Regions from separate parts of the Microbacterium sp. Root61 genome, predicted to be linked through region 3. Evidence: predicted binding sites of a transcription regulator. Region 3 holds the regulator's gene; each other region holds the start of a gene.
The links. The regulator HrcA, encoded in region 3, represses chaperone genes, less so after heat shock. The targets are predictions, from matches to a motif close to TTNGCACTCGNNNNNNNCGAGTGCNAA.
Positions count from the first base shown of each region.

Region 1: a site for HrcA is predicted at 7,873-7,899, ahead of groL (chaperonin GroEL). Genes of this name have one in related genera too.
Region 2: a site for HrcA is predicted at 7,275-7,301, ahead of groES (co-chaperone GroES). Genes of this name have one in related genera too.

Region 1 covers NZ_LMGU01000001.1:1,327,872-1,337,479, reverse strand. Annotated here, with positions in the region: gene ASD65_RS06535 (DUF4032 domain-containing protein) at 1-1,051, opposite strand, end outside; gene ASD65_RS06530 (ABC transporter ATP-binding protein) at 1,120-2,223, opposite strand; gene ASD65_RS06525 (DsbA family protein) at 2,446-3,414, shown strand; tRNA gene ASD65_RS06520 (tRNA-Thr) at 3,453-3,525, shown strand; gene ASD65_RS06515 (DMT family transporter) at 3,530-4,489, shown strand; gene ASD65_RS06510 (nitroreductase family protein) at 4,508-5,050, opposite strand; gene msrB (peptide-methionine (R)-S-oxide reductase MsrB) at 5,107-5,514, opposite strand; gene ASD65_RS06500 (DUF2332 domain-containing protein) at 5,600-6,607, shown strand; gene ASD65_RS06495 (DUF3263 domain-containing protein) at 6,617-6,868, shown strand; gene ASD65_RS06490 (LytR C-terminal domain-containing protein) at 6,926-7,501, shown strand; gene ASD65_RS06485 (cold-shock protein) at 7,628-7,831, shown strand; gene groL (chaperonin GroEL) at 7,950-9,569, shown strand.
Region 2 covers NZ_LMGU01000001.1:3,403,856-3,413,463, reverse strand. Annotated here, with positions in the region: gene ASD65_RS15905 (branched-chain amino acid ABC transporter permease) at 1-1,294, shown strand, start outside; gene ASD65_RS15900 (branched-chain amino acid ABC transporter permease) at 1,304-2,281, shown strand; gene ASD65_RS15895 (ABC transporter ATP-binding protein) at 2,331-3,278, shown strand; gene ASD65_RS15890 (ABC transporter ATP-binding protein) at 3,275-4,057, shown strand; gene ASD65_RS15885 (ABC transporter substrate-binding protein) at 4,321-5,598, opposite strand; gene rarD (EamA family transporter RarD) at 5,780-6,745, opposite strand; gene groES (co-chaperone GroES) at 6,899-7,195, opposite strand; gene ASD65_RS15870 (Hsp70 family protein) at 7,492-9,408, shown strand; gene ASD65_RS15865 (LuxR C-terminal-related transcriptional regulator) at 9,510-9,608, shown strand, end outside.
Region 3 covers NZ_LMGU01000001.1:406,825-416,432, forward strand. Annotated here, with positions in the region: gene ASD65_RS02005 (ExeM/NucH family extracellular endonuclease) at 1-1,070, opposite strand, end outside; gene lepA (translation elongation factor 4) at 1,284-3,137, shown strand; gene ASD65_RS02015 (DUF1990 family protein) at 3,147-3,797, shown strand; gene hemW (radical SAM family heme chaperone HemW) at 3,797-5,014, shown strand; gene hrcA (heat-inducible transcriptional repressor HrcA) at 5,096-6,136, shown strand; gene dnaJ (molecular chaperone DnaJ) at 6,192-7,304, shown strand; gene ASD65_RS02035 (16S rRNA (uracil(1498)-N(3))-methyltransferase) at 7,309-8,046, shown strand; gene ASD65_RS02040 (HIT domain-containing protein) at 8,071-8,418, shown strand; gene ASD65_RS02045 (PhoH family protein) at 8,495-9,523, shown strand; gene ybeY (rRNA maturation RNase YbeY) at 9,520-9,608, shown strand, end outside.

The sequences.
Region 1 (9,608 bases), 920 kb from region 3:
CGAAAGGGATGGCCTTCACGACGGGCTCGAACACGCGAGTCAGCCACTCGTGCGCGACCATCTCCTCGTCGTCCTCGCCCTGGCGCGAGCTGCGCGCGCGGAACTCGTCGAGGTCGTTGAGCAGGCGACGCGCCTGGTTCTCCTCGACGTCGAGTCCGGTGAGGCGGATGAGGCGACGCTGGTGGTGACCGGCGTCGACCACCTTCGGCTCGATCGACACCTTGGTGCCGTCGGCGGTCGCCTGGATCGACATCTCGCCGATGTCGAAGCCGAGGTCGTTGAGGCGCTGCACGCGCTCGGTGATGCGCCAGGACTCGTCGGCGGCGAAGGTCTCCTGGTCGGTGAGGGCGGCCCACAGCGACTGATAGGAGGACATGATGCCGTCGGCGATGGCGACGGCATCCACGCCGCCTTCGAGTCGTCCGCCCGCCTCGAGGTCCATGATCTCGCCGGCGATGTTCGTGCGGGCGACATCCAGGTCGTGCGCCCGCTGACCCGGGGTGAGTCCACTCTCGTGCAGCTCGCCGGTCTCGGCGTCCACGAGGTAGGCCGAGAATGCGCCGGCGTCCCGGCGGAACAGCGTGTTGGACAGCGACACGTCGCCCCAGAAGAAGCCGACGTTGTGCAGCTGCACGAGCAGCAGCGCGAGGGCGTCCACGAGGCGTGTGGCGGTGTTGGGCCGCAGGACCTGGGTGAACAGCGCCCGGTAGGGGAGGGAGAACCGCAGGTGCGCGGTGACCAGGACGGCCGGGAGGGGCTTGCCCGCGGCATCCGTCCGCCCGGCGACCACCGCGACGCGCTCGACGCACGGTGCATCCAGCCGGGTGAGGTTGCCGAGCATGTCGTACTCGCGTCGCGCCATCTCGACGGTCGTCTCTTTGATGGCGACGACACGGCCGGACAGGTTCGCGAAGCGCACCAGGTGGCGGGAGAGGCCCTTCGGCAGCGACACGATGGTGCTGCTCGGCCACTCCGCGAGGGGCGTGGACCAGGGCAGGGTCAGCAGTCCCGGATCGACGGAACTCGCGGTGATGCTGAGTGCTTCTGTCATTTCTCCCCTGGAATGCGCCGCGGCGCGGGAGGGTCCGAGACCCACCCGCGCCGCGGTGTCGTCGTTTCTCAGGCGGACGCGATGGCCTTGTCGGTCAGTCGCTCGCCGCTCTCGATGTCGAAGACGTGGACGTGTCCCGGAACCGGAGCGAGCACCACGGTGTCGCCCGCGTTCGGGTGACGACGGCCGTCGACGCGCGCGACGATGTCGGTGCGCTTGCCGCCTACCTCCGAGTGGCCGTACAGGTAGCCGTCGGCGCCGAGTTCTTCGACGAGGTCGACGATGACCGACAGGCCCTTGCCGTCTTCGGGGCCGACCACGATGTCTTCGGGGCGCACACCGATGGTGACCTGCGAGCCGTGCGCCTTGCCGAGCGTGTCCGCCTCGAGGGCGGCGATGCCGGTGCCGAACGCCGCTCCGCCTTCGACCAGGTCGGCGGGGAACAGGTTCATCGCGGGCGAGCCGATGAAGCCGGCCACGAAGACGTTCTTCGGGCGCTCGTACAGGTCGCGCGGGGTGCCGACCTGCTGCAGCAGGCCGTCCTTGAGCACGGCGATCCGGTCGCCCATGGTGAGGGCCTCGGTCTGGTCGTGCGTGACGTAGACGGTGGTGACGCCCAGGCGGCGCTGGAGCGACGCGATCTGGGTGCGGGTCTGGACGCGGAGCTTGGCGTCGAGGTTCGACAGCGGCTCGTCCATGAGGAACACCTGCGGCTGACGCACGATGGCACGACCCATGGCGACGCGCTGACGCTGGCCACCCGAGAGGGCCTTCGGCTTGCGGGTCAGGTACTCCTCGAGGTCGAGCAGCTTGGCGGCCTCGAGCACGCGAGCGGCGCGCTCTTCCTTGCCGACGCCGGCGATCTTCAGGGCGAAGCCCATGTTCTCGGCGACGGTCATGTGCGGGTAGAGCGCGTAGTTCTGGAAGACCATCGCGATGTCGCGATCCTTCGGCGGGATGTCGGTGACATCGCGGTCGCCGATCAGGATGCGGCCGGAGTTGACCTCTTCGAGGCCGGCCAGCATGCGCAGGGACGTGGACTTGCCACAGCCGGAGGGGCCGACCAGAACCAGGAACTCGCCGTCGGCGACCTCGAGGTTGAGCTTGTCGACCGCGGGGCGGGTGCCCCCGGGGTACAGACGGGTTGCGTTGTCGAACGTGACTGACGCCATTTTCTTCTTCTCCTCACCGGCAGGTACGTGCCGGACGATCCGTAGTGATGGAATAAGCGGGGGCTGATACCCGCACGCCCGCCATTGGACGCGTTTCCCAGTATGACACGGCCTCTGTGCGGCGGGTGTCTGGGTATTTCCCAGCCTCTCTGACTAGCATCGAACAGACCGCGACACCCGCGCGGCCAGCCGGAACACCGGCCCCGTATACCCAGAGGTTCCATGTCCAACGACGAGTCACCCACCGAGCCAGTCCAGCGCGATCGCCGAGAGGCGGTCCGTGAAAAGGCCCAGCAGGTGCAGGCGCAGCAGTCTCGCGCACGCGTCATCCGTCGTACCGCCGTTGGCGTGGGTGCTGTCGCGATCGTCGCCGTCGCCGCGGTCGTGGTGGCCTGGGCGTTCTCCTCCTCGAGCTCCAAGACGCTCGTCCAGCCGGCCAACGTCAGCAACGACGGCATCATCGTGACCACGGTCGCCGGGGTGGCCACCGAGCCGGCCGCGGGCGATGTCGCCGATGCACCGGGCGCTGACGCTCCGGCTGCCGCACCGACCGAGGCGGCGGCTCCGGCGCCGACCGAGACTGCGCCGCCGGCTGTGGACATCCGCGTGTACGTCGACTATCTGTCCGCGGGCGCCAGCGACTTCCAGACGGCGAACGTGAAGCAGCTCTCCAAGTGGGTGAGCGAGGATGCCGCGACCCTGACGTACTACCCGGTCGCGATGCTGACGGCGAAGTCGAAGGGCACGAAGTACTCGCTGCGCGCCGCGAGCGCGGCCGCCTGCGTGGCCACGCACGCCCCCGACACCTTCTTCAAGTTCAACAACGAGCTGCTCGCGCAGCGCCCCGACGTCGATTCGGACGGACTGACGGACTCCGAGCTGGCGGCCCTCGCCATCGCTCAGGGCACCGACGCCCCCAAGGCTCTCCGCTCCTGCATCGAGAACGAGTCGTTCGCCATGTGGGCCAAGGCCGCCACCGACCGCGCGCTGCAGGGACTGCCCGACACCGACGGCATCGCCCTGACCGGCACTCCCACGATCCTGGTCAACGGCATCCCGTACGTCGGCGCTGTCGATGACCCCAAGGAGTTCGCGCAGTTCGTGCTCACGATCGCGAGCGACGCGTACTACAAGACGCCTTCGCCGGCGCCCTCCGGGTCGACATCCGCGACGCCCACGCCCTCGAACTGATCGGGTCGGGGATCAGTCCCCGGTAGAGTGGATGTCCTGCCGACTTGGCGCAATTGGTAGCGCACCTAACTTGTAATTAGGGGGTTACGGGTTCAAGTCCCGTAGTCGGCTCGTGATGGCAGGTTCCCGCGACCATGCTCGGGTGCCGGCCTGGGTTCCCCTTGTGGGGGCGGCGCTCATCGGCGCCCTGACGGCGATCCAGGCACGCATCAATGGGCAGCTCGGTCTTCGACTCGACGACGGCTTCGTGGCCGCCGCGGTCTCGTTCGGCACCGGCCTGGTGATCCTCATCGTGCTCTCCGCCGCGCTGCCGGCGGGCCGCAGGGGCTTCGGCCAGCTGGTCCGCGGTGTGCGCGGCCGCAGCATCCCGTGGTGGATGCTGGCTGGCGGCGCCGCCGGAGCGTTCACCGTCGCCACGCAGGGCATCGCCGTCGGCATCATCGGCGTCTCGCTGTTCACCGTCGGCTACGTCGCGGGGCAGATCGTGTGCGGTCTGCTGCTGGATCGGATGGGCTTCGGTCCGGGCGGTGCGGTCGCCGTGACGATGCCGCGCGTGGTCGGGGGAGCGCTGGCGCTGGTCGCCGTGGGCATCTCGCTCACCGGCGGCGCCGCGGCCAGCGTGCCGTTCTGGATGCTCGTCCTGCCGTTCGTCGCCGGCATGGGTGTCGCCTGGCAGCAGGCCACCAACGGCCGGCTCCGGGCGCAGGTGGGTACGCCTTTGACCGCGACCCTCGTGAACTTCATCGGGGGCACGACGATCCTCGTGACCGCGGCGCTGATCCACGTCGCCCTGGTCGGGCCCCCGCAGCCGTTCCCGACCGAGCCGTGGCTCTATTTCGGCGGCGCGCTCGGCGTGGTCTACATCTTCCTGTCGTCCGCGCTCGTCGCCTACACCGGCGTGCTGCTGCTGGCGCTCGGCACGGTCGTGGGGCAGCTGGTCACGGCGGTCGCACTGGATGCCGCGTGGCCGACGGCGGCCAGCCCCGACCTCGGTCAGCAGTTCGCGATGATGGCTGTGGCGCTGCTCGCGGTGCTGATCGCGGCCGCGCCGTGGCGGCGACGCTCGCGGCGCTGAGCCGACGCGGAGTCCGTGTCAGTCCTGCGGCATCCGGCTGAGGTGGTGTCGCGCGTCGACGGGCTTGCGCCGGCCGAGGCGTCCGGTGGGCTTTCCGCCGACGTAGAGCCAGCCCAGCAGCTCCTCGTGCTTCTTCAGCCCGTGCGCCTTCGCGACCGCCTTGGACCGCGTGTAATGGCCGGTGCGCCAGATGACGCCCCATCCGGCTTCGTCCAGGACGAGGCTCAGGACGTGTGCGATGCCGGAGGCGACGGCCTCCTGTTCCCAGCGCGGCACCTTGTCGCTCTTGCGGTAGCTGGCCACCACCGCGATCAACAGCGGCGCACGCAGTGGCTTGGACGACGAGCCCTTGTCGCCGTTGGATTTGTTGATCGCGCGACCGAGGCGCTCGCGGTCGTCGCCGCGCAGCTCGATGAGACGCCACGGGGCGAGCGAGGAGTGGTCGGCGACCCGACCTGCGGCCGAGACGAACGTGACGAGCTCCTCATGCGTGGGAGCGACATCCGTCACCTTCGACCACGACCGCCGTGCCCGGACGGCCTCCAGGGCGGATGGGCCCACGCGCCCGGAGGCTCCGCGCGACGCGTCAGCGGCGTGTGGAGGGGGCGGGGGGAAGGTCATGTGCTCGAGTCCGGGGTGAAGGCGAGGCTGACCGAGTTCATGCAGTAGCGGTCACCGGTCGGGGTGCCGAAGCCGTCCGGGAACACGTGGCCCAGGTGCGAGCCGCACTGGGCGCAGCGCACCTCGGTGCGCACCATCCCGTGGGCGTTGTCCTCGATGAGCTCGACCGCGTCCGGACGTACCGACTCGTAGAAACTCGGCCAGCCGCAATGCGAGTCGAACTTCGTGCCGCTCTGGAACAGCTCCGCACCGCACGCGGCACAGGCATAGAGTCCCGCGCGCGATTCGTCGAGCAGCTCACCGGTCCACGGACGTTCGGTCGCCGCCTCGCGCAGCACGGCGTACTGCTCGGGGTTCAGCTCGGACCGCCACTCGGCGTCGCTCTTGGTGACTTCGTAGGGCATGACTCCTCCTTCTGCCCCTCCATTCAACCCGACGCGCACGTCGCGTGGTTCGGCTGCGCTGATGTTCTCCCGAGAGAATGGGCAGATGACCACGGATGCCGCGACCGCCGTAGCGGAGCGCTACGGCCGTTTCGCGCGCGAGGAGGCGCCCGGCCGCTCCGCGCTGTACGCGGACTGGGCGCGCGGCGTGGCAGCGGATGCCGATGTCTCGGCCCTCCTGGCGCGGATCCCGGAGACCCGGCGGCAGCCGCCGCTCGTGTTCGCGGTGACGCGGCTGCTCGGAGCGCCCGAGGAGCCGTTCGCGGCCTGGGCGGCCTGGCTCGCGGCGCATGCCGACGAAGTCGTGGCCGAGGCATCCCATCGCCGCCTGCAGACGAACGAGCCGCAGCGCAGCGCTGCTCTGCTGCCCGCCCTCAGCACGATCGACGGGCCGATCGCACTGCTCGAGCTGGGCGCGAGCGCGGGGCTCTGCCTGTACCCCGACCGCTACTCGTACCGGTATCGGACGCCGGAGGGCGTCGTGGCGCTGGATCCGACCGACGGCGTCTCGGCGGTCGTGCTGGACTGCGAGGTGCGCGGAGAGAGGCGCCCACCGCTGCGGATGCCGGACATCGTGTGGCGCGCCGGCATCGATCTGGAGCCGCTCGATGCCGCCGATCCGACCGACGCGCGATTCCTGGAGGCGCTCGTGTGGCCCGGGGAGATCGGCCGCGTCGAGCGGATCCGCGCTGCACTCCGGATCGCCGCATCCGATCCGCCGCTGCTGGTGGCGGGGGATGCCTCGGATCCGGCCGTGCTCTTCGCCCTCGCCGCCCGGGTCCCGGTCGGGGCAACGCTGGTGGTGACGACGCCCGGCGTGCTGCCGCACATCCCGCGTGCGGGACGGGAACGCCTGCTCGGGGCGCTGCGCGACCTCGATGCTGTGTGGGTGACGATCGACCCGCCCGCGCTACATGAGGCCTGGCATCCGCCTGTCGACCCGGCCGCGTGGGGCGGGTTCGTGCTCGGCCGAGATGCCGTGCCTGTGGCGGCGGTCGATCCGCTCGGCGGCTTCGTGGAGTGGCGCGCGGATCCGGCGGCCCGCGCGGGTTAGCGTGGCGGTGTGCCTCTGACCGACCGCGAACGCGCCCTCCTCGATTTCGAGGCTGCCTGGCGTCGGCACGCGGGCGCGAAGGAGGAGGCGATCCGTGCCGAGCTGGAGCTGTCTCCGGCGCGGTACTACCAACTGCTCGGGCGGCTCCTGGAGACCGCCGACGCGCTGGAGTACGACCCGATGCTGGTCAAGCGGCTGCGTCGGATCCGCGACGCGCGCGAGCAGGCGCGCCTCGCGAGGGCGTCGGCCGCGGGCGAGTAGCGCCTCACGGCGAGCCGCGCGCACGAGATCCTCATGACGGCCAGGTAGCATCGGGGAATGCCGAAACAGTCCTACCCGAGGGATCGCTTCGACGATCTCCCGTCGGATCCGGGCCGGGTCGGCGCGCATCGTGCCGAGAACCCGCACATGCGGGGAGGCCTCGTCCTCCTCTGGGCCGTGATCGCCACCATCGTGCTGGTCGCCCTGGGCATCTTCGGCACGCTGATCGCCACCGGCAAGGTCACACTCTTCCCGACGCCGGCTCCCAGTGTTACGCCGCTGCCGGTGGTCACACCCGTCATCGATACGACGTACAGCGTGCTCGTGCTCAACGCGACGCCGGAAGAGGGGCTCGCCGCGCGCGTGCGGGATCAGGTTCTCACCGCGGGCTGGGCGCCGGATACGGTCCTCGCCAGCGGTGCCGGCTCGACCGACTTCGCCACGACGACGGTCTACTACGCGCTCCCGCAGGATGAAGCGGCCGCGGCAGGTCTGGCCGAGGCCATCGGCGGCGCCGAGATCGAGCAGAACGCGATCTATCAGCCGGCGGACAACCCGGAAGCGCGTCAGCTGACGATCGTGGTCGGTCTGGACCGCACGGCGAATCCGCCGACCCCGACACCCACGCCGTGAACCGCGGGCGTGTTTCACGCCCGTAAACAGTTCGATGCACGCGTGTCAACAGTTGCCGTTCGGGCGCTATCGACGCCTGCGCGGTGCATACGATCTCCCTGTCCCACCAGCTACAGGAGTGATCGCATGACCCAGGGCACCGTGAAATGGTTCAACGCCGAGAAGGGCTTCGGCTTCATCACCGTCGCCGACGGCCAGGACGTCTTCGTCCACTACTCGAATATCGAGATGTCGGGATTCCGCGTCCTCGAGGAGGGCCAGGCGGTCGAGTTCACCGTCGGCGCCGGGCAGAAGGGTCCCCAGGCCGAAACGGTCCGCCTCCTCGCATGACCCGTGGCTTGCACTCGCCTGGTGCGAGTGCCAGAATGGGATTAGCACTCGCGTTATCGGAGTGCTAACAGACCATTCGCTACGTCCGGACGCCACGTCCGGGAGGGACGACATACACATGGCAAAGATCATCGCTTTCGACGAGGAGGCCCGTCGTGGCCTCGAGCGCGGCCTGAACATCCTGGCTGACGCCGTCAAGGTGACGCTCGGCCCCCGCGGTCGCAACGTCGTGCTCGAGAAGAAGTGGGGCGCCCCCACGATCACGAACGACGGCGTCTCGATCGCCAAGGAGATCGAACTCGACGACCCGTACGAGAAGATCGGCGCGGAGCTCGTGAAGGAGGTCGCCAAGAAGACGGATGACGTCGCCGGCGACGGAACCACGACGGCCACCGTTCTGGCTCAGGCCCTCGTCAAGGAAGGCCTGCGCAACGTCGCAGCCGGAGCTGACCCCATCTCGCTCAAGCGCGGCATCGAGAAGGCCGTTGCGGCCATCTCCGCCGAGCTGCTCGCGTCGGCACGCCCCGTCGAGTCCAAGGACCAGATCGCCGCTACCGCGTCGATCTCGGCCGCTGACTCCACGATCGGCGAGCTGATCGCCGAGGCGATCGACAAGGTCGGCAAGGAAGGCGTCGTCACGGTCGAGGAGTCGAACACGTTCGGCACCGAGCTCGAGCTCACCGAGGGCATGCGTTTCGACAAGGGTTACATCAACCCCTACTTCGTCACCGACCCCGAGCGCCAGGAAGCCGTCTTCGAGGACGCCTACATCCTGATCGCGAACCAGAAGATCTCGAACATCAAGGACCTGCTCCCGATCGTCGACAAGGTGATCCAGGAGGGCAAGGAGCTTGTCATCATCGCCGAGGACGTCGAGGGCGAGGCGCTTGCGACTCTCGTGCTCAACAAGATCCGCGGCATCTTCAAGTCGGCTGCCGTCAAGGCTCCCGGCTTCGGCGACCGTCGCAAGGCGCAGCTGCAGGACATCGCCATCCTCACGGGTGGCCAGGTCATCACCGAGGAGGTCGGACTCAAGCTCGAGAACGCCACCACGGACCTGCTGGGCCGTGCACGCAAGGTCATCATCACCAAGGATGAGACGACCATCATCGAGGGTGCCGGCGAGAGCGACCAGATCGAAGGTCGCGTGACCCAGATCCGTCGCGAGATCGAGAACACCGACAGCGACTACGACCGCGAGAAGCTGCAGGAGCGCCTGGCCAAGCTGGCCGGTGGCGTCGCCGTCATCAAGGCCGGTGCCGCGACCGAGGTCGAGCTCAAGGAGCGCAAGCACCGCATCGAGGACGCCGTCCGCAACGCGAAGGCAGCCGTCGAAGAAGGCATCGTCGCCGGTGGTGGCGTCGCGCTCATCCAGGCCGGCAAGAACGTCTTCTCGACGCTCGAGCTCACGGGTGACGAGGCGACCGGTGCGAACATCGTGCGCGTCGCCATCGAGGCTCCGCTCAAGCAGATCGCGCTGAACGCCGGTCTCGAGCCGGGCGTCGTCGCGAACACCGTCGCAGGCCTCCCGATCGGTCACGGCCTGAACGCCGCGACCGGCGAGTACGGCGACATGTTCGCTCAGGGAATCATCGACCCCGCCAAGGTGACGCGCTCCGCGCTGCAGAACGCCGCCTCCATCGCGGGTCTGTTCCTGACGACCGAGGTCGTCGTCGCCGACAAGCCCGAGCGCGCACCCGCGCCGATGGGTGACCCGTCGGGTGGCATGGACTTCTAGTCCGTCACAGGCAACACAGCAGAAGGGCCCCGGCATCAC
Region 2 (9,608 bases), 3.0 Mb from region 3:
TGCGTTGCTCGCTGCGGCGATGGTCTTCGCCGGCGCCGGCGCCGGTGAGGCGCACGCTGCGCCCGGCGACGACCAGGAAAAGACGGACTTCTACTTCGCCGGTGTCATCACCTTCGAAGACGAAGCAGTCCCCGACGTCACGATGACGATCAAGGGCGGCGGCTTCGACGCCGAGACGCAGACGGATGCCGAGGGCAAGTGGCGACTGTACGTTCCGGAGAAGGACGACTACGTCCTGACGGTGGACGAAACGACGCTGCCGGACGGCGTGATCGTCGACCCCGCGCTGCTGCCCCCGGGGATCACCCCGATGCAGGGCACCACGGGATCCTTCGAGGTGACCTTCGGCCTCACCAACAGCAAGATCATCAACCTGTTCCTGGGCGAAGGGCAGCGCGTCACGACCTCCTTCCTGGATCAGTTCGTCGAACGACTCATGAACGGCCTGAACTTCGGCCTGCTGCTGGCTCTCGCCGCGATCGGCGTCTCCCTCATCTACGGCACCACGGGACTCAGCAACTTCGCACACGGCGAGATGCTCACGTTCGGCGCCATCATGGCGCTGGTGTTCGGCGTCTGGCTGCAGATCCCGATGTGGCTCACGGTCCCGATCGTCGTGGTCGCCGGGGCCGCCCTCGGCTGGACGTTGGATGCGGGACTCTGGCGCCCGTTGCGACGCAAGGGGCTCGGCATCGTCCAGGTCATGATCGTGAGCATCGGCCTCTCGCTCGCCATGCGGTACACCTTCCAATTCTTCATCGGCGGCGGCACCTACCAACTGCCCGGTGCCGGCATCGGTCGCGACATCCACTTCGGCCCGATCGCGCTCTCGTGGATCGACGTCGCGTCGATGGGGACGAGCATCGTGCTCCTGATCGGCGTCGCCTACTGGCTGCTGCGCACCCGCATCGGCAAGGCCACGCGCGCCATCAGCGACAATCCCGGCCTGGCCGCGGCATCCGGCATCAACGTCGACCGCGTCATCCGGATCGTCTGGATCCTCTCGGCCGTCCTCGCGGCGGTCGCCGGCATCCTCTGGGCCTACTTCCGGCCCGGTGTGAAGTGGGACATGGGCGGGCAGGTGCTGCTGCTGATCTTCGCCGCGGTCACGCTCGGCGGGCTCGGCACGGCGTTCGGCGCCCTGGTCGGCTCGATCATCGTCGGACTCCTCGTGGAGATCTCGACACTCTGGATTCCGCCGGACATGAAGTACGTCGGTGCGCTCGCCGTGCTGATCATCATCCTGCTGGTCAGACCCCAGGGAATCTTGGGCCGCAAAGAGAGACTCGGTTAGGGGCCCGCCATGGACTGGGGACAGATTCTCAACAACACGGCCTACTGGATCTTCAGCCCGGAGACCATCGCGTACGCCATCGCGGCGACCGGTCTCGCGGTGCAGTTCGGCTACGGCGGTCTGCTCAACTTCGGCATGGCGGGCTTCATGGCCCTCGGCGCGTACGGCTACGCGATCTCGATCCTGAGCTTCGGGCTGCCGTGGTGGGTGGGCATCCTCATCGGATGCCTCGCCGCCGTCGCGTTCGCCTTCATCCTCGGCATCCCGACCCTGCGTCTGAGAGCCGACTATCTGGCCATCGTGACGATCGCGGCGGCCGAGATCGTCCGCCTGCTGCTGACCACCCAGCTCTTCGACGAGTGGACCAACTCCGCCGACGGCCTCGGCGGCTACCACGCCGGATTCCGCGCGGCCAATCCGTTCCCGGAGGGCAAGTACGGCTTCGGGCCATGGGTATGGACCCAGGATCAGCTGTGGGTGCGCGTGTTCGGCATGATCCTGCTCGCGATCGCGGTCTACCTCGTGTGGGCGCTCATGCGCAGCCCGTGGGGTCGCGTGCTCAAGGGCATCCGCGAGGACGAGGACGCCGTGCGCTCGCTCGGTAAGAACGTCTTCGCCTACAAGATGCAGGCGCTCATCATCGGTGGTGTCTTCGGGGCCCTCGGCGGAGTGATCTTCGCCCTGCCGTCGGCCGTCGTCCCCGCCACCTACACGACCTCGTTGACGTTCTTCATCTGGACGATCCTGCTGCTGGGCGGCGCGGCCACCGTGTTCGGCCCCGTCGTCGGCTCCGTCATCTTCTGGGTGATCATGGGCTTCCTCGACAACGTGCTGCCCGCCCTCGCGCAGTCCAACGTGCTCCCGCTGTCGAGCCTGCAGGCCGGCACACTGCGCTTCATCCTGGTCGGCGTCGCACTCATGCTCATCGTGATCTTCCGTCCGCAGGGGATCTTCGGAAACAAGAGGGAGCTGACCTTTGTCAAATAGCGCCTCACCCCAGAATTCGTCCGAGCCGGTCGCCACGACGACCGGCAGCATCCGGCGCCCCAAGACCACGGGGCTGGCGGTCGGCGCGGCCGCGCCGGGCGTCGCCAAGATCGACCCGATCCTCGTCGCCGACGACCTCACCCGCCAGTTCGGCGGCCTGACCGCGGTCGACGTGAAACACGTCGAGATCCCGCGCCACGCGATCACCGCCCTGATCGGCCCGAACGGCGCCGGCAAGACGACGATGTTCAACCTGCTGTGCGGCTTCGACAAGCCCAACTCCGGTATCTGGTCCTTCGACGGCCGCCGCCTTGCCGGCATCCCGTCGTTCAAGGTCGCGCGCATGGGTCAGGTGCGCACCTTCCAGCTGACCAAGGCGCTGTCGCTGCTCACCGTCCTCGAGAACATGAAGCTCGGCGCGACGGCGCAGCGCGGCGAGAACATCTTCGCCAGCATCATCCCGGCGATCTGGCGTCGCCAAGATGCCGAGATCGAAGAGAAGGCGATGGGCCTGCTCAAGCGTTTCAAGCTCGACGCGAAGGCGGACGACTACGCCGCCAGCCTCTCCGGCGGCCAGCGCAAGCTCCTCGAGATGGCCCGCGCCCTGATGAGCGACCCGCAGCTCGTGATGCTCGACGAGCCGATGGCCGGCGTCAACCCGGCGCTCACCGAGTCGTTGCTGGATCACATCCTCGACCTCAAGGACCTCGGGATGACGGTGCTCTTCGTCGAGCACGACATGCACATGGTCCGCCACATCGCCGACTGGGTGATCGTGATGGCCGAGGGTCGCATCGTCGCCGAAGGACCACCCGAGCAGGTCATGCACGACCAGGCCGTCATCGACGCCTACCTCGGCAGCCACCAGGACGTCGACCTCGGCGTCGTCACCGGCCGGATCGAAGGCGAGCTGGACACCGCCGCCGTGGAGCTCCTCGAGGAGATCAAGGAAGAGCAGGAGGCCTCCATCAGCGAGGCCGAGGAGGAGAAGCGATGAGCACCTCGACAGGCTCGACGGGCGCGTCCGCGCTGGCAGAAGGCAGAACCGACCGCGTCGTCGTCGAGATCAAGGATCTCGTCGCCGGCTACCTGCCGGGCGTGAACATTCTCAACAGCGCCAACCTGATCGCCCACAAGGGCGAGCTGATCGGCATCATCGGCCCGAACGGCGCCGGCAAGTCGACGCTGCTCAAAGCCATCTTCGGCATGGTGAAGGTGCGCAGCGGCGAGGTGACGGTCAACGGGGAGAGCGTCGTCGGACTCAAATCCGACAAGCTCGTCCAGCGCGGTGTCGGCTTCGTGCCGCAGACGAACAACGTCTTCCCCTCGCTCACGATCGAGGAGAACCTGCAGATGGGGTTGTTCCAGGCCCCGAAGACCTACAACGAGCGTCTGGAGTTCGTGACCGGCATCTTCGCCGAGCTCGGCAAGCGGCTCAAGCAGCGCGCCGGATCCCTGTCCGGCGGCGAGCGCCAGATGGTCGCGATGTCGCGCGCGCTGATGATGGACCCCGCAGTGCTCCTCCTCGACGAGCCGTCGGCGGGCCTGTCCCCCGTCCGTCAGGACGATGCGTTCATCCGCGTCTCCGACATCAACAAGGCCGGCGTGACGACCATCATGGTCGAGCAGAACGCGCGACGCTGCCTGCAGATCTGCGACCGCGGCTACGTACTCGACCAGGGCCGCGACGCCTACGAGGGCACCGGCCGCGAGCTGCTGAACGACCCCAAAGTCATCGGCCTCTACCTCGGCACCCTGGGCGCCGACGGGGTCTGACCCGCGACAGTGCACAAGAGATGAGCGGATGCTGCGGCATCCGCTCATCTCTTTGTGTGTGCGCGTTGCCCACACGCGCGCTCCCCGAGGGCATGAACCCCGAGACTGCACAGGAGCCTCGAGACTGCGGGTAATACTCGCAGTCTCGACGTCCCGCTGCTGTCTCGGCGATGCGGGTGGGAGGGTCGGGGCCGGCAGCCGGGCGTCGCCCGCACGCCACGCGAAAGGGCCCCGGATCGCTCCGGGGCCCTCGCTGCGTCGATCTAGAGGTCGATGCGGGTGAACAGGTTGTCGGCGCCGTACTGGAAGACGCCGACGGTGGCCTCGGTCGGGTCACCGTTGTCGTCGAACGTGATCGGTCCGGAGAAGCCGTCGTAGTCCGCGGTGCCGCCACCGAGGATGATGTCGGCGCACTCCTTGAACTCGGTGCACTTCGTGCCGTCACCGGAGCCGCCGGAGACTTCCTGCAGGTGAGCTGCGACCTCGGCCGGGTCCGTCGAGTTGGCGGCGAGAGCTGCCAGCGCGAGCAGGATGACGGCGTCGTACGACTCGTTGGCGTACGAGAAGTCGGTCAGGTCGGAGTTGCCTTCGCCCGTCCAGAACTCGTTCAGGCGCGTCTGGAACTCCTCGGGCGTGGCCGGGCCGGCAGGCGTGGTGCCCTTGGCGCCTTCCATGCTGACGCCGGCGGGCCACTTCTCGTCGGAACCGAAGTTCTTCAGGTTGCCGTCGACCAGGTACAGCTGGTCGGCCGGGTAGCCCGCGGCCAGCAGTGCCGGTCCGATCGTGTAGATCTCGTCGAACGTGATCAGCACGATGGCGTCGGGGTTCGAGGCCAGGATCGCGCTGATCTGCGCGTCGAAGGTCGCGTCACCCGTGTTGTAGGACTGGCTCTCCACGACCGTGCCACCGGCTGCGGTGAAGGTCTCTTCGAACACCTTGTTCAGACCGGTGCCGTACGAGTCGTTCTGGTACAGAACGGCCACGTTCTCGTGCCCGTCCTCGGCGACCAGGTTGCCGAGCACCTCGCCCTGCAGCGTGTCGGACGGTGCGGTGCGCCAGTAGAGCCCGTTGTCATCCCACGTCGAGAAGTCCAGCGACGTGTTGGCCGGGGAGAACGTGATGATGCCTGCCGCGACGGCGTCGTCGAGGAAGAGCTTGGTCACACCGGAGGATGCTGCACCGATGGCCGCGGTGACGCCCTCGGAGATGAGCTTCTGGATGGTTGTGGCGTAGGCCTTGTTGTCGGTGTCGCCCGAGTCGCCGTAGATGATGTCGGGAATGGTGAGGCCGACGGCGGCGTCGTTGACGTCCTGCGCGGCCAGGCCGACGCCCGCCTCTTCCGGCGGGCCGAGGAATGCGAGGGTTCCGGTCTGCGGCAGGATCGTGCCGATCTTGAGGGACAGGTCCACCGACTCGGGGGGTGCACTGGAATCTCCGCCCGTTCCGCCGCCGGAACATCCGGCGAGTACGAGGGCGCTGGCACCGACGATCGCGAGTCCACCGAGAACGGTGGCGGTGCGCGAGCGAGTAAAGACGCTCATGTTGCTCCTTGCTGTGAATGAACGGGGGCGGCACGGGGCCCGCCCAGTGCCACCAACCTAATCGCGTCTGTGTCTCGCGAGTGTTGCGAGTCGTTAACGATGTGTAACGGATCCCGCTCCGATGTCAAATCGTGACGCCACCGTGACTTTTCCGCAGGATGCAGCGGCTTTCGGACACGACTCAGGTCAGTGTCGCGACATCCGATACCCCGCGCGCACGTCGGGCGAAGATCACCGAATCGATGCTGAGAACGATGAGGGCGACCCAGACCAGGCCGAACCCGATCCAGCGCTCGAATGTCATCGGCTCGCCGAGGAGCCAGGCGCCCGTGATGAACTGCAGCACCGGCGCGATGAACTGCAGCAGACCGACGACGGTGAGCGGCACGCGTCGGGTGCCGGCCGCGAAAAGGAGCAGCGGGGTTGCGGTGAGGATCCCGGCCAGCAGCAGCAGCGTGGCGTGTCCCGGCCCGGCGGTGCCGAGGGTCAGGCCGGTGGTGGTGGCGACCACGACGAGCTGCACGATCGCGACCGGCAGCAGCCACGCCGACTCGAGAGTGAGGCCGCTGACGGCGTCCACCGAGGGGCCGAGGCGCTTTTTCACCAGACCGTAGAAGCCGAACGAGAAGGCCAGGGTGAGCGCGACCCAGGGAAAGGCGCCGTAGCCCACGACGATGACGGCGACGGCGACGGCGGACAGGCCGATCGCGATCCACTGGGTGGGGCGCAGGCGTTCGCGCAGCAGCAGCACCCCGAGCAGCACGGTGACGATCGGGTTGATGAAGTAGCCGAGGCTCGTCTCGATCACGTGGCCCGTGAGGGTCGCGATGATGAAGACCTGCCAGTTGACGTAGATCAGGGCGGCGGCCACCGCCGTCCAGCCCAGCAGCCGACGGTTGCGGATGATGCGACCGAGCGCCGCCCATCCGCGCGTGACCGCGAGCAGGAGCACGCAGAACGCGAGCGAGAGGACGATCCGCCACGCGACGAGCTCCCATGGACCGGTCGGGGCGAGCAGCAGGAAGTACAGCGGCAGAAACCCCCACAGCAGGTACGCGGCGAAGGTGTAGATCCCGCCGAGCGTGCGCTCCCGGGCCGCATGGGCCGACCGCTCCTCTGCGGAGGTCGGGGGCAGGTCGCGGGTCACCGGTCCAGCCTAGGACCGGCCGTCGTCGCGGCGGCGCGGTCGCAGCGTGCGAGCGCGCCGACCTCCATCCGATTCCTGCCAGGATCCGTCGGCGGGAACGACGAAGGGCCCGGATGCCGAAGCATCCGAGCCCTTCGATCGTGAAGTCGCTGGCTAGCGGACGACCACAGCGAGGACGTCGCGCGCCGAGAGCACGAGGAACTCGTCGGCGCCGAACTTGACCTCGGTGCCTCCGTACTTGCTGTAGATCACGCGGTCGCCGACGGCGACGTCGAGCGGAACGCGGTTGCCGTTGTCGTCGATGCGGCCGGGGCCCACGGCCACGACCTCGCCCTCCTGGGGCTTCTCCTTGGCCGTGTCGGGGATGACCAGACCACTGGACGTGGTCTGCTCAGCCTCGATCTGGCGGATGACGATGCGGTCCTCGAGCGGCTTGATGGAAACCGTCACGGTCTACCTCTTCTTTCTTGAGACTGAAGACTGGTTAGCACCCTCATACTCCGAGTGCTAATGACAGTCTAGGGAACCGTTGGCACTCATGCAACGCGAGTGCCAATCCGACGTCATCCGCTCGACGTGTGTATCAGATCGAGCGAGGAGCCCTCTGATCAGGTGGAGGTCACCATGGCTCTACATCGTCAGGCCGCGGGTGAACGTTTCCCCGACACACCCTCGCCAATCCTGCCCAAGAGTGGTAAACCTGCTGGTGGATCACTTGCATCCGCCTATCAGTTGTGGGGCTGAATATGGCATCGACGTCGTACTTTCTTGCTGTCGACGTGGGGACGAGCCGGACCGCTGCGTCCACGGCCCGCGTCGGATCCGATGGCGCGCTCGCCATCTCGGCATTCGGTCTGGGACGAAGCTCTGACAGCACGCCGAGCGCGATCTTCGTCACCGAGGACGACCTGCTCTTCGGCGAAGCCGCCGAACGACGTGGTCTGGCGCAGCCCGAACGGCTGATCCGCGAGTTCAAACGCCGGATCGGCGACGACGTCCCGATCGTCGCGGGCGAGCATCGATTCGCTCCCGAGTACCTGTTCGCCCGGATGGTCGCATGGGTGCTGGACACCGTCGTGGAACGCGAAGGGAGCCAGCCCGCCGCGATCACCACCACCGTGCCTGCGACATGGGGCGGATATCGCGCCGGCCTCGTCGCGTCCGCGATCGCTCGCGAAGTCCGTACCGATGTCCAGGTGATCACCGAGCCTGAAGCCGCCGCTCGCCATTACGAGACGACGACGCCGCTGGCCGTCGGCGCGGCGTTGGCCGTCTACGACCTCGGCGGCGGCACCTTCGACGCCGTGATCCTGCGCAAGGAGCCGGATGGCGGCGTCCGCATGGTGGGAGAACCGACCGGCCTCGCAGACTTCGGCGGCGCGGACTTCGATGATGCGGTCCTGCGCCACACGATCGACGCGGCGGGCCTCTCCGTGACCGACCTCGCGGCGGACCCCGCGTCCCGCGTCGCCCTCGCCGCACTCCGCCGCGAATGCGTCGCCGCGAAGGAGGCGCTGTCCTTCGATGCGGAAGCGGTCGTGCCGGTGCTCGTCGCCCAGACTGCCACCACCGTGCGTCTGACGAGGTCGGAGTTCGAGGCCATGATCGACGGCGGCGTCGAGCGCACGATCGACGTTCTGGACACCGCCCTGGACTCGGCCGGCATCGAAACGGGCGACCTGCAGGCCATTCTGCTGACCGGAGGGTCTTCGCGGATACCGCGCATCTCGCAACTGCTGTCCGAGCATTTCGACCGTCCGATAGCGATCGACGCGGATCCGAAGGCGATCGTTGCGCTCGGCGCCGCGTTCGCCCTCGCCGACAGCGCGAAGACCGATACGGCGGCCGTAGCGCTCGCTCTGGTACCGCTGGCGGGAGCCGAAGCCGCGAATGCCGCGATCGGCAGCGTCGCGCGCGACGCCGTCGATACCCCGCCATCTGCCCTCGCGACACCCGGTGTCGCTGCCGCACCGGCGCAGGCCGCGGTACGACGCCGGCGCTTCGGTCGAATTCCGGCCGCTGCCGCCATGGCCGGGGGCGCGATCATCCTCAGCTGCGGCGTCATCATCGCGACGAGCGCGGAGCTGGGAAGCGGTGCCATCTCGGCGCAGGCCGAGCCGGAGACCTTCACCGAATGGCTGGGGCTCGATTGGGGCGACCAGGCGGCCGCCGCCGGGACTACACCGGTCTCGGCCGGTGGCCCGATCGTGGAGGCGTCGAAGCCGACGACGCCCGACGCTCCGACGCCGCGCGGCAATCCGCGCCGGGAGGCCATCGAGCGCCTGCCCGACGCACCCCGCGCGATCGCCGCGCCCGCACCGCCCGCACCCCTCGGAACGTCCGGCGGTGGCGCACCGCACACCACCTCTCCGCAGGGTCCGGCCGCCGATCCTCCTGCGGAGGAGGAGCCCGCGAACTCCGACCCCTCCGACCCGCCCGTCGACCCGGGCCCGACGGATCCGCCCGTCGACCCGGGCCCGACCGACCCGCCGGTCGACCCCGGCCCCACGGATCCGCCCGTCGATCCGCCGGTGGACCCGCCCGTGGACCCGCCCGCCGATCCCCCACCCAGCGATCCTCCCGCGGACCCGCCTGCGCAGCCTGCGGAAGAACCGCCGCCGTCTACTCCCGACCCGACTCCGTCGCCGGGCGAACCGGTCTGATCGACGGATGCGCCATCGAGATGTCCACGCTGCCTTCACCTGTCCTGGCTGACCCAGGCGAAACCCATAGATTCATCTGGGAACGCCAGGCGCGTCCCACGATGACCGCACTCGCCACGCCTGCGACCGGACCCGCGCGCGCCGTGGTGGTGGGCACGGCGGGATCCGGCAAGTCGACGATGCTGCGCGAACTGCATCGC
Region 3 (9,608 bases):
TAGGTGTTGCTGACCGTGTAGGTGCCCTGCGGGGCCAGGAGCATCGACTCGAGGCTCTCGCGCTCCGCTTCGGTGGCGGGCCAGGCGACGGTGGCGGGTGCCGGTGCGGCACCGACCGCAGGAACGACCTTCGCGTCGGCCGCGGCCACCGTGATCTCGGTGAGACCGTTGAACTCCGACACGACGCCGGTGACCTCGAGCGTCTCGCCGATGCTCACCGCGGCAGCGCCGTCGGGGGAGTAGACGAAGACGGCGTCCGAGGCCGTGTGGGTGGCGAGGTCGATCGCTCCGCCGGTGCCGGCGGTCTGGATCACGTAGCCGTTGAATCCGCCGCTGGCATAGCGGGCGGTGACGACGCCGGTTGTGGTGACGGCCTTGTCGACGTACCCCGGAGCGCTCTGGATCTGGGCGATCGTCACGGTCTCGGGATCCGGATCGGGATCAGGGTCGGGAATCGTTCCCGCCGGCGTCGGCGTAGGCACGCCGGCCGTGAAGTCGGCGGCGTTGTTCGCCGTGTTGACGGATGCCGCATTCCGCGCCACGGAGGTGCCGTTGTTGGTCACCGGGGCAGCGCCGGTGCCGGCGAAGTCGCTCGCCGTGCCCCAGCCGACGTAATCCACCACCTGCGGCAGGGCAGCCATGCTCAGCCCGCCGCTGAGCGCGGTGACGGAGTCGACGAGGGCGACCTTGCCCGCGGTGCCAGACATCGGAATGACGCCGTCGGCGTCGGGCAGGAAGGACGGCAGCGCCACGTTCGCGCCGGTCGCCTCGCCGACGAGATAAGTCCCTCCGGGAGGGAGCGTCACATTCGTCAGTGGGGTGACCTGCCAGTTGACCCCCGCGGTGGACGCGTACTGCACGCTCCATCCGTTGATGTTCACCGGCGCGGCGCTGACGTTGCGCAGCTCGATGAAGTCGCGGTTGAAGGCGGCGCCGGCGTTTCCTCCACCGCCGTAGATCTCGTTGATCACGACGGGAGCGCTCGCAGAAACGGCCGCCGAGGAGGCGGCCGGAAGGGCGAGGACGGAGACGGCGAGCGTGGCGGCGGCGAGGCCGGCCAGCAGCGGCATGCGCACCCGGGAGGCGGACGGCACGCGAGAGGCGAGGTGGTTCACTGCGCTGGACTCCTTCGATCGTGTGAATCGCCCGGTGTCGGGCTCATCGCTCTCCCCGGCTCTACCCTGTCGATCGGCCGACGCCGACACAAGAGGCATCGCGCCCAACACTCGGTGAACACCGCCCGGCCGTGTTGAGGCATCCCACCCCGGTAGAATCAAGGTGACATGTCACCTCGCGCCCTCAAGCCCCTCGAACCGTCGGCCACGCCGCCCGAGCTGCTTCGTAACTTCTGCATCATCGCCCACATCGACCACGGCAAGTCGACGCTTGCCGACCGCATGCTGCAGATCACCGGTGTGGTCTCCGATCGCGACATGCGCGCGCAGTATCTCGACCGCATGGACATCGAGCGCGAGCGCGGCATCACGATCAAGAGTCAGGCGGTGCGGATGCCGTGGGCCACGGCCGACGGCACCTTCGCGCTGAACATGATCGACACGCCCGGTCACGTCGACTTCACGTACGAGGTCAGCCGCTCGCTCGCCGCATGCGAGGGCGCGATCCTGCTGGTGGACGCCGCGCAGGGCATCGAGGCCCAGACGCTCGCGAACCTGTACCTGGCGCTCGAGAACGATCTGCAGATCATTCCGGTGCTGAACAAGATCGACCTTCCGGCGGCCGACCCGGAGAAGTACGCCAAGGAGCTGGCCAGCCTGATCGGCGGCAAGCCCGAAGACGTCCTGCGCGTCAGCGGCAAGACCGGCATGGGCGTGGAAGAGCTCCTCGATCACGTCGTCGCGAAGATCCCCGCCCCGAAGGGCGACCCGAACGCGCCCACTCGCGCGATGATCTTCGACTCCGTCTATGACTCCTACCGCGGCGTGATCACCTACGTCCGCATGATCGACGGCAAGCTCAACCCGCGCGAGCGCATCCAGATGATGTCGACCCGTGCAGTGCACGAGCTTCTCGAGATCGGCGTCTCCTCGCCCGAGCCGACCCCCACCAAGGGTCTCGGCGTCGGCGAGGTGGGCTACCTCATCACGGGTGTGAAGGACGTGCGCCAGTCGAAGGTCGGCGACACGGTCACCAGTGCCGCCAAGCCCTCCAAAGAGGCGCTGCCCGGCTACACGGACCCGAAGCCCATGGTCTTCTCGGGCCTGTACCCGATCGACGGCAGCGACTACCCGGTGCTGCGCGAAGCGCTCGACAAGCTGAAGCTCTCGGACGCCTCGCTCAACTACGAGCCGGAGACCTCGGTCGCGCTCGGCTTCGGTTTCCGCTGCGGCTTCCTGGGCCTCCTGCACCTCGAGATCGTCACCGAGCGCCTGGAGCGCGAGTTCGGTCTCGACCTCATCTCGACGGCACCGTCCGTGACGTACGAGGTCATCACCGACGACAAGAAGAAGTTCGTCGTCACCAACCCGAGCGAGTTCCCCTCGGGCACCAAGATCTCCAGCGTGACCGAGCCGATGGTCAAGGCCGCGATCCTCGCGCCCAAGGACTACGTCGGCACGATCATGGAGCTGTGCCAGTCGCGTCGCGGCACGCTGCTCGGCATGGAGTACCTCGGTGAGGACCGCGTCGAGATCCGCTACTCGATGCCCCTCGGTGAGATCGTCTTCGACTTCTTCGATCACCTGAAGTCCAAGACTGCCGGCTACGCCTCCCTCGACTACGAGCCGAGCGGCGACCAGGAGGCCGACCTCGTGAAGGTCGACATCCTGCTGCAGGGCGAGCCGGTCGACGCGTTCAGCGCGATCGTGCACCGCGACAAGGCGTACGCGTACGGCGTGCTCATGACCGAGCGCCTCAAGAAGCTCATCCCGCGCCAGCAGTTCGAGGTGCCCATCCAGGCCGCCATCGGCGCCCGCATCATCGCGCGCGAATCGATCCGCGCCATGCGCAAGGACGTCCTTGCCAAGTGCTACGGCGGCGATATCAGCCGTAAGCGCAAGCTGCTGGAGAAGCAGAAGGAGGGCAAGAAGCGCATGAAGATGGTCGGTCGCGTGGAAGTGCCCCAGGAGGCGTTCATCGCCGCACTCTCGGGCGATACCGAGAAGAAGGACGCGAAGTAGGCTTTTCTCATGCGCCGCGGAACGTTCAGGGACGAAACCGTCGACTACGCCGCAGTCGGCGCCACGCAGGCGCCGGATCTGATGCAGTACCCGCCGGAGCGCAGCATCCCGGCGGAGGAGTCGTGGCGCATCGGCAGCGGTGAGGCGCGCTTCACCTCGGCCGGCGAGGCGCTGCTGTCGTGGACCGCGCAGCGCGGCGGCGGACTGGAGCTGAGCGATGTGCGCCCGGCGGCCGGTCCGATGTACGCGGGCGTGAGCTTCGACGACGAGGGCAACCCCGTCACGCCCAGTCGCATGGAGGCCGACCAGCGGTTCGACTCGGACGGCACGCCGTACGTCGGCGCCGGTACGACGATCTCGCTCAGCGGGCGAGTGGACGGGATGCGCGCCGACGGCGAGCTGCGCGTCATCTTCGCCGTCGAGGAGCCGCGACGCGTCGGGTTCGCGCTCGGCACCGTCGGGGGCTCGGTCGTGAGCGGCGAGGAGTCGTTCATGCTCGAGTGGCACCCCAACGACGAGGTCTGGTTCACGGTGCGCGCGTTCGATGCGCCGGTCTCGTTCTTCTATCGGATGTTCCCGCGGCTCACTCGTCGTCGTCGTCAAGCCCTGTTCACGCGGTACCTCCGGGCGATCTCGCCCCTGTACACGACCCCCGCCTGATGGGCTCCGCCCTGCCGCTGGGAGACCCGGCGCCGGTGGACGGCCGTCTCCCGGCCGAATCCCGCATCGATCCCGATGCGGACTTCGGCGTCTACCTGCACGTCCCGTTCTGCCGTGTGCGCTGCGGCTACTGCGACTTCAACACCTACACCGCCAGCGAGCTGCGCGGTGCACGCCAGGACGAGTACGCCGACACCCTGCTGCGTGAGGTCGACTTCGCCCGCAGCGTGCTGGCCGAGGCCGGACCTCTCCGCCCCGCTTCAACCGTCTTCTTCGGCGGCGGCACCCCGACGCTGCTGCCATCCGGCGACCTCGGGCGCATGCTGCAGGGCGTCCGCGACACGTTCGGCATCCGCCCCGGCGCCGAGATCACGGTCGAGGCGAACCCCGACACGGTCACGACCACGGTCGCCGAGGAGCTCGCGGCATCCGGAGTCACGCGCTTCTCGATCGGTATGCAGTCCGCTGTGCCCCATGTCCTGGCCGCACTCGACCGCACCCACAACCCGGCCAACGTCGCCACCGCCGTCGCGGCGGCACGTGCGGCGGGCCTCGACGTGAGCGTCGACCTGATCTACGGCGCACCGGGGGAGTCGCTGGAGGACTGGCGTCTCTCGGTCGAGACCGCGATCGCGCTGGCACCCGACCACATCTCGGCGTACGCGCTGATCATCGAGGATGGCACCAAGCTCGCCCGCCAGATCCGTCGCGGCGAGGTCCCGGCGCCCGACGACGACCTGCAGGCCGACATGTACGAGCTCGTCGACGACCTGCTCGCCGCAGCCGGGTATGACTGGTACGAGGTGTCGAACTGGTCCATGGGGCCCGAGCACCGCTCCCGCCACAACCTCGCGTACTGGCAGGGGACGGACTGGTGGGGATTCGGCCCCGGCGCGCACAGCCACGTCGCCGGGCTGCGCTTCTGGAACGTCAAGCACCCCGCGGCCTACGCGCAGCGCGTCACCGCGGGCGAGTCGCCCGCGGCGGGTCGGGAGACACCGGATGCCGAGGCACGGGCCCTCGAGAACGTGCTGCTGCGCTCGCGCATCCGCGAAGGGCTGCCGATCTCGGAGCTGCTCGGCGAGGGGCGCCACGCGGTCGCGGCGCTCATCGCCGACGGACTGATCGACGGCACGGCCGCCGTCCACGGACGCATCGTGCTGACCCGGCGCGGGCGTCTGCTCGCGGACGCGGTCGTGCGCGCGCTGACAGACTGACGCGCCTCCCGGCCGCATCCGGCTCGATCCGGTAGAATTGGCACTCCAGACATGTGAGTGCCAGGCGTGGGAGGAGGCGAGATGGTCACCGACCGAGGGCTTCAGGTGCTGCGCGCGATCGTGCAGGACTACGTCGACACCCGCGAACCCGTGGGCAGCAAGGCCATCGTCGAGCGCCACGCCTTCGGCGTGTCGGCCGCAACGATCCGCAACGATATGGCGCTGCTCGAGGATGAGGATCTGATCGCGGCTCCGCACACCTCGTCCGGCCGGGTGCCGACCGACAAGGGGTATCGCGTCTTCGTCGACCACCTCGCCGAGCTGCGACCACTCAACCACTCGCAGCGCACGGCGATCTCGTCCTTCCTCGAAGGTCCCGCCGACCTCGACGACCTGCTCTCGCGCACGGTCCGCGCCCTCACCCAGCTCACCGGCCAGGTCGCGATCGTGCAGTATCCGTCGTTCGCGCGCGCCAGCGTGACGCACGTCGAGCTCGTCGACCTCGGCAGTGGGCGGATGCTGGTCATCGTCGTCACCGACACCGGCCGCGTCTCGCAGCGCATCGCCACCGTCCGTGAAGAGTTCGACGAGACCGATCTCGCTCGCCTCCGCAGCCGCATGGCGGCCCTGGTCGTCGGGCGCTCCGTCCGTGACGGCGCCCAGCGCGTCGCCGAGATGCTCGAGACCGAGTCCACGGCGGTCACCCGCGATTCGGCCGCGGCGGATTCGATCGCGCGCATCTTGGCGGAGGAGCTCGACGAGTTCCGGCAGGACCGCATGCTGATGGCGGGCGCGGCCAACCTCGCACGACGCGAGTCCGACTTCCGCGGCAGCATCTATCCGCTGCTCGAGGCGATCGAGGAGCAGGTCACCCTGCTGCGGCTGATGAGCGAGATGGTCGCCGACGAGCACGGTCTGGCGGCGAGCATCGGACGCGAGAACGAGCAGTTCGGCCTGTCCGAGGCATCCGTCCTCGCGAGCGACTACGACGTGACCAGCGGGCACGCGCGCGTCGGCGTACTGGGCCCGATGCGCATGGACTATCCCACCAATCTCGCGGCGGTCCGTGCCGTCGCGCGCTATCTCACTCGGATGCTGGAAGAAGACGACAGCGCCCGCTAGGGCGCCGGCATCCCTGAACGAACGATCCCGCGGATGACGCGGCAGGAAGGCGAATGTGGCTGACCACTACGAGGTTCTCGGTGTGTCGCGCGAAGCGACTCTGGATGAGATCAAGAAGGCGTACCGCCGTCTCGCCCGAGAACTCCACCCCGATGTGAACCCGGGCGAAGACGCCTCCGAGCGCTTCAAGCTCGTCACGCACGCGTACGACGTGCTCAGCGACACCGAGCAGCGCCGGCGTTACGACATGGGCGGCGACTCCGCGTTCGGCGGGGGCGCCGGCGGGTTCAGCGGCTTCGGCGACATCTTCGAGACGTTCTTCGGCGCGCAGGGCGGCCAGCGCGCCGGCCGTCCGCGCTCGCGACGCGAACGCGGCCAGGACGCCCTGGTGCGGGTCACCCTCGACCTCGGCGATGTAGTGTTCGGCGCGCACCGCGACCTCGAGGTCGACACGGCCGTGCTCTGCGAGACGTGCGAGGGCTCGTGCTGCCAGACCGGCACCTCCCCGGTGACGTGCGACATCTGCCACGGCTCCGGCCAGGTGCAGCGCACTGTGCGCAGCCTCCTCGGCAACGTCGTGACCAGCGCCCCGTGCAACATCTGCCAGGGCTACGGCACGACCATCCCGTACCCCTGCGCCACGTGCCAGGGGCAGGGCCGGGTCCGCGCCCGCCGCACCGTCTCGCTCGACATCCCGGCCGGCGTCGAGACCGGACTGCGCCTGCAGTTGCCCGGCTCGGGCGAGGTCGGCCCCGCCGGCGGCCCGAACGGCGACCTGTACCTCGAGGTCACCGTCAACCCGCACGAGACCTTCAGCCGCGACGGCGATGACCTGCTCGCGACGCTCGAGGTGTCGATGCCCGACGCGATCCTCGGAACGACGACGACCATCGAGTCGCTCGACGGACCCGTGGACCTCGAGGTGCGCCCCGGCGTCCAGGCCGGCGACGTGCTCACGATCAAGGGTCGCGGCATCACGCCGCTGCGCGGCACCCAGCGCGGCGATCTGCGCGTGGGCGTGCACGTGGTGACCCCGACGCGCCTCGACGCGAAGGAGCGAGCCCTCATCGAGGAGTTCGCCAAGAAGACGAAGTCCCCGCCGCCGCACCTCGCCGAGTTCCACCAGGGACTCTTCGCGAAGCTGCGCGACCGCTTCCGCAACAGCTGATCCGATGGCGCTGCACTTCCTCCTCGACGAACCGACGTCCGCGCACGCGGGCGACGCGGTCATGCTGACCGGCGCCGAGGCGCACCATGCCGCCGCCGTGCGTCGCGTGCGCGTCGGCGAGGAGGTCTCGGTCGGCGACGGCCGAGGTGCCTGGCTGAGCGGGGTCTGCGAGACCGTGAGTCCGCGCGAGGTGGTGGTGCGGATCACGGCACGGACGGATGCCGCCGCACCGCGTCCGCGCCTCGTGCTGGTGCAGGCGCTCGCGAAGGGCGACCGCGACGAACTCGCGGTGCAGGCCGCGACCGAGCTCGGGATCGACGAGATCGTGCCGTGGCAGGCCGCCCGCAGCGTGTCGCGGTGGGACGCCACGAAGGCCGTGAAGGGTCGCGCGCGCTGGGCGACCATCGTGCGCGAGGCGGGCAAGCAGGCGCACCGCCCGTGGATCCCCGAGGTGACCGACCTGTCCAGCACGGCGCAGCTCGCCGCCCGCGCCGTGACCGCGCGGGTGCTGCTGCTGGAGCCGACCGCGCCTCAGGCTCTGACGGCGTGGAGCGCGGATGCGACCGATGATCGCGACATCCTGCTCGTGGTGGGCCCGGAAGGCGGCATCGCATCCGAGGAGCTCGATGCCCTGACCCGGGCGGGCGCGACGCAGGTGCGGCTCGGGCACGAGGTGCTGCGCACCTCGACCGCGGGTCCGGCCGCGATCGCGCTGCTCAGTGCCGCACTCGGGCGCTGGTGAGGGGTGCCTCGATAGACTGAGGGCATGAGCGAATCGACGATCTTCACCCGCATCCTTCAGGGAGAGATCCCTGGCGAGATCGTCGCCGAGACCGACAACGTCTTCGCCATCCGCGACATCGCCCCGAAGGCGCCCGTGCACCTGCTCGTCATCCCGAAGACGCAGGAGTACCGCAACGTCGTCGAGCTCGCCGCCGGCGACACCGCCCTGATGGCCGAGATGGTCGAGGTGGCACAGAACCTCGCCGCGGAGCGCTCCGACGGCGACTTCCGCCTGATCTTCAACACCGGAGCCGGCTCCGGTCAGACCGTCTTCCATGTCCACGCCCACGTTCTCTCGGGCGGCCTCGACGAAACGAGCCTTGGTGGCTGAACCTTTCGATTCCCGTCCTGCCGACGATGACGACCCGGACCGCACGGTCCAGCGGGTCTATGCCGACGGCGTCGCCATGGTGCAGCTGCTCGGTCCGCAGGACCGGCTGCTGCGCGTCGTGGAGCGCGAGCACCCCGACGTCGACGTGCACGTGCGGGGCAACGAGATCACGCTCACGGGGGAGGCGGCCGCGGTCGCCTCGGCCCGATCGCTCGTCGACGAGCTCCTCGCGATGACGCGCGCCGGACACGACCTGTTCCCCGCGGATGTCACCTCCTCCAGCCAGATCCTGCGCTCGGACGGTGGACCGCGGCCTTCCGAAGTGCTCGGCGAGGCGATCCTCTCCTCGCGCGGCAAGGTCATCCGGCCCAAGACCCTGGGCCAGAAGGCGTACGTCGACGCGATCGAGGAGAACACGATCGTGTTCGGCATCGGTCCCGCCGGTACCGGCAAGACGTATCTCGCGATGGCCAAGGCCGTGCAGGCGCTGCAGCGCAAAGAGGTCAGTCGCATCATCCTGACCCGCCCCGCCGTGGAGGCGGGGGAGCGGCTCGGGTTCCTGCCCGGCACGCTCAACGACAAGATTGACCCGTACCTGCGTCCGCTCTATGACGCGCTCAACGAGATGATCGACCCGGAGATCGTGCCCAAGCTCATGGCGAGCGGCACGATCGAGGTGGCGCCGCTCGCATATATGCGCGGACGCACGCTCAACGATTCGTTCGTCGTCCTCGACGAGGCGCAGAACACCACGCCCGAGCAGATGAAGATGTTCCTCACACGTCTGGGGTTCGGCACGCGCATGGTGATCACGGGTGACATCACCCAGGTCGACCTGCCGCAGGGGACGTCCGGTCTGCGCCTGGTGACGCGGGTCCTGTCCGACATCGAGGACATCCACTTCTCCTACCTGACCAGCGCCGATGTGGTGCGGCACACGCTCGTCGGCCGTATCGTCGACGCCTACACCGAGTTCGACGAACAGCGCATGGCCTCCCGCCGGGAGCGGGAGGAGGCAGCCGCATTCGCCGCCCGCACCGAGCGACGCGGCGGATCGCGCACCGGCGGACCACGGGACCATCTTCCGAAACGGGGACACTCATGACGATCGAGATCAACAACGAGTCCGGCATCCCCGTCGATGAGACGGTGCTGCTGCGACTGATGGAGCACAACCTCGCGGAGCTGCA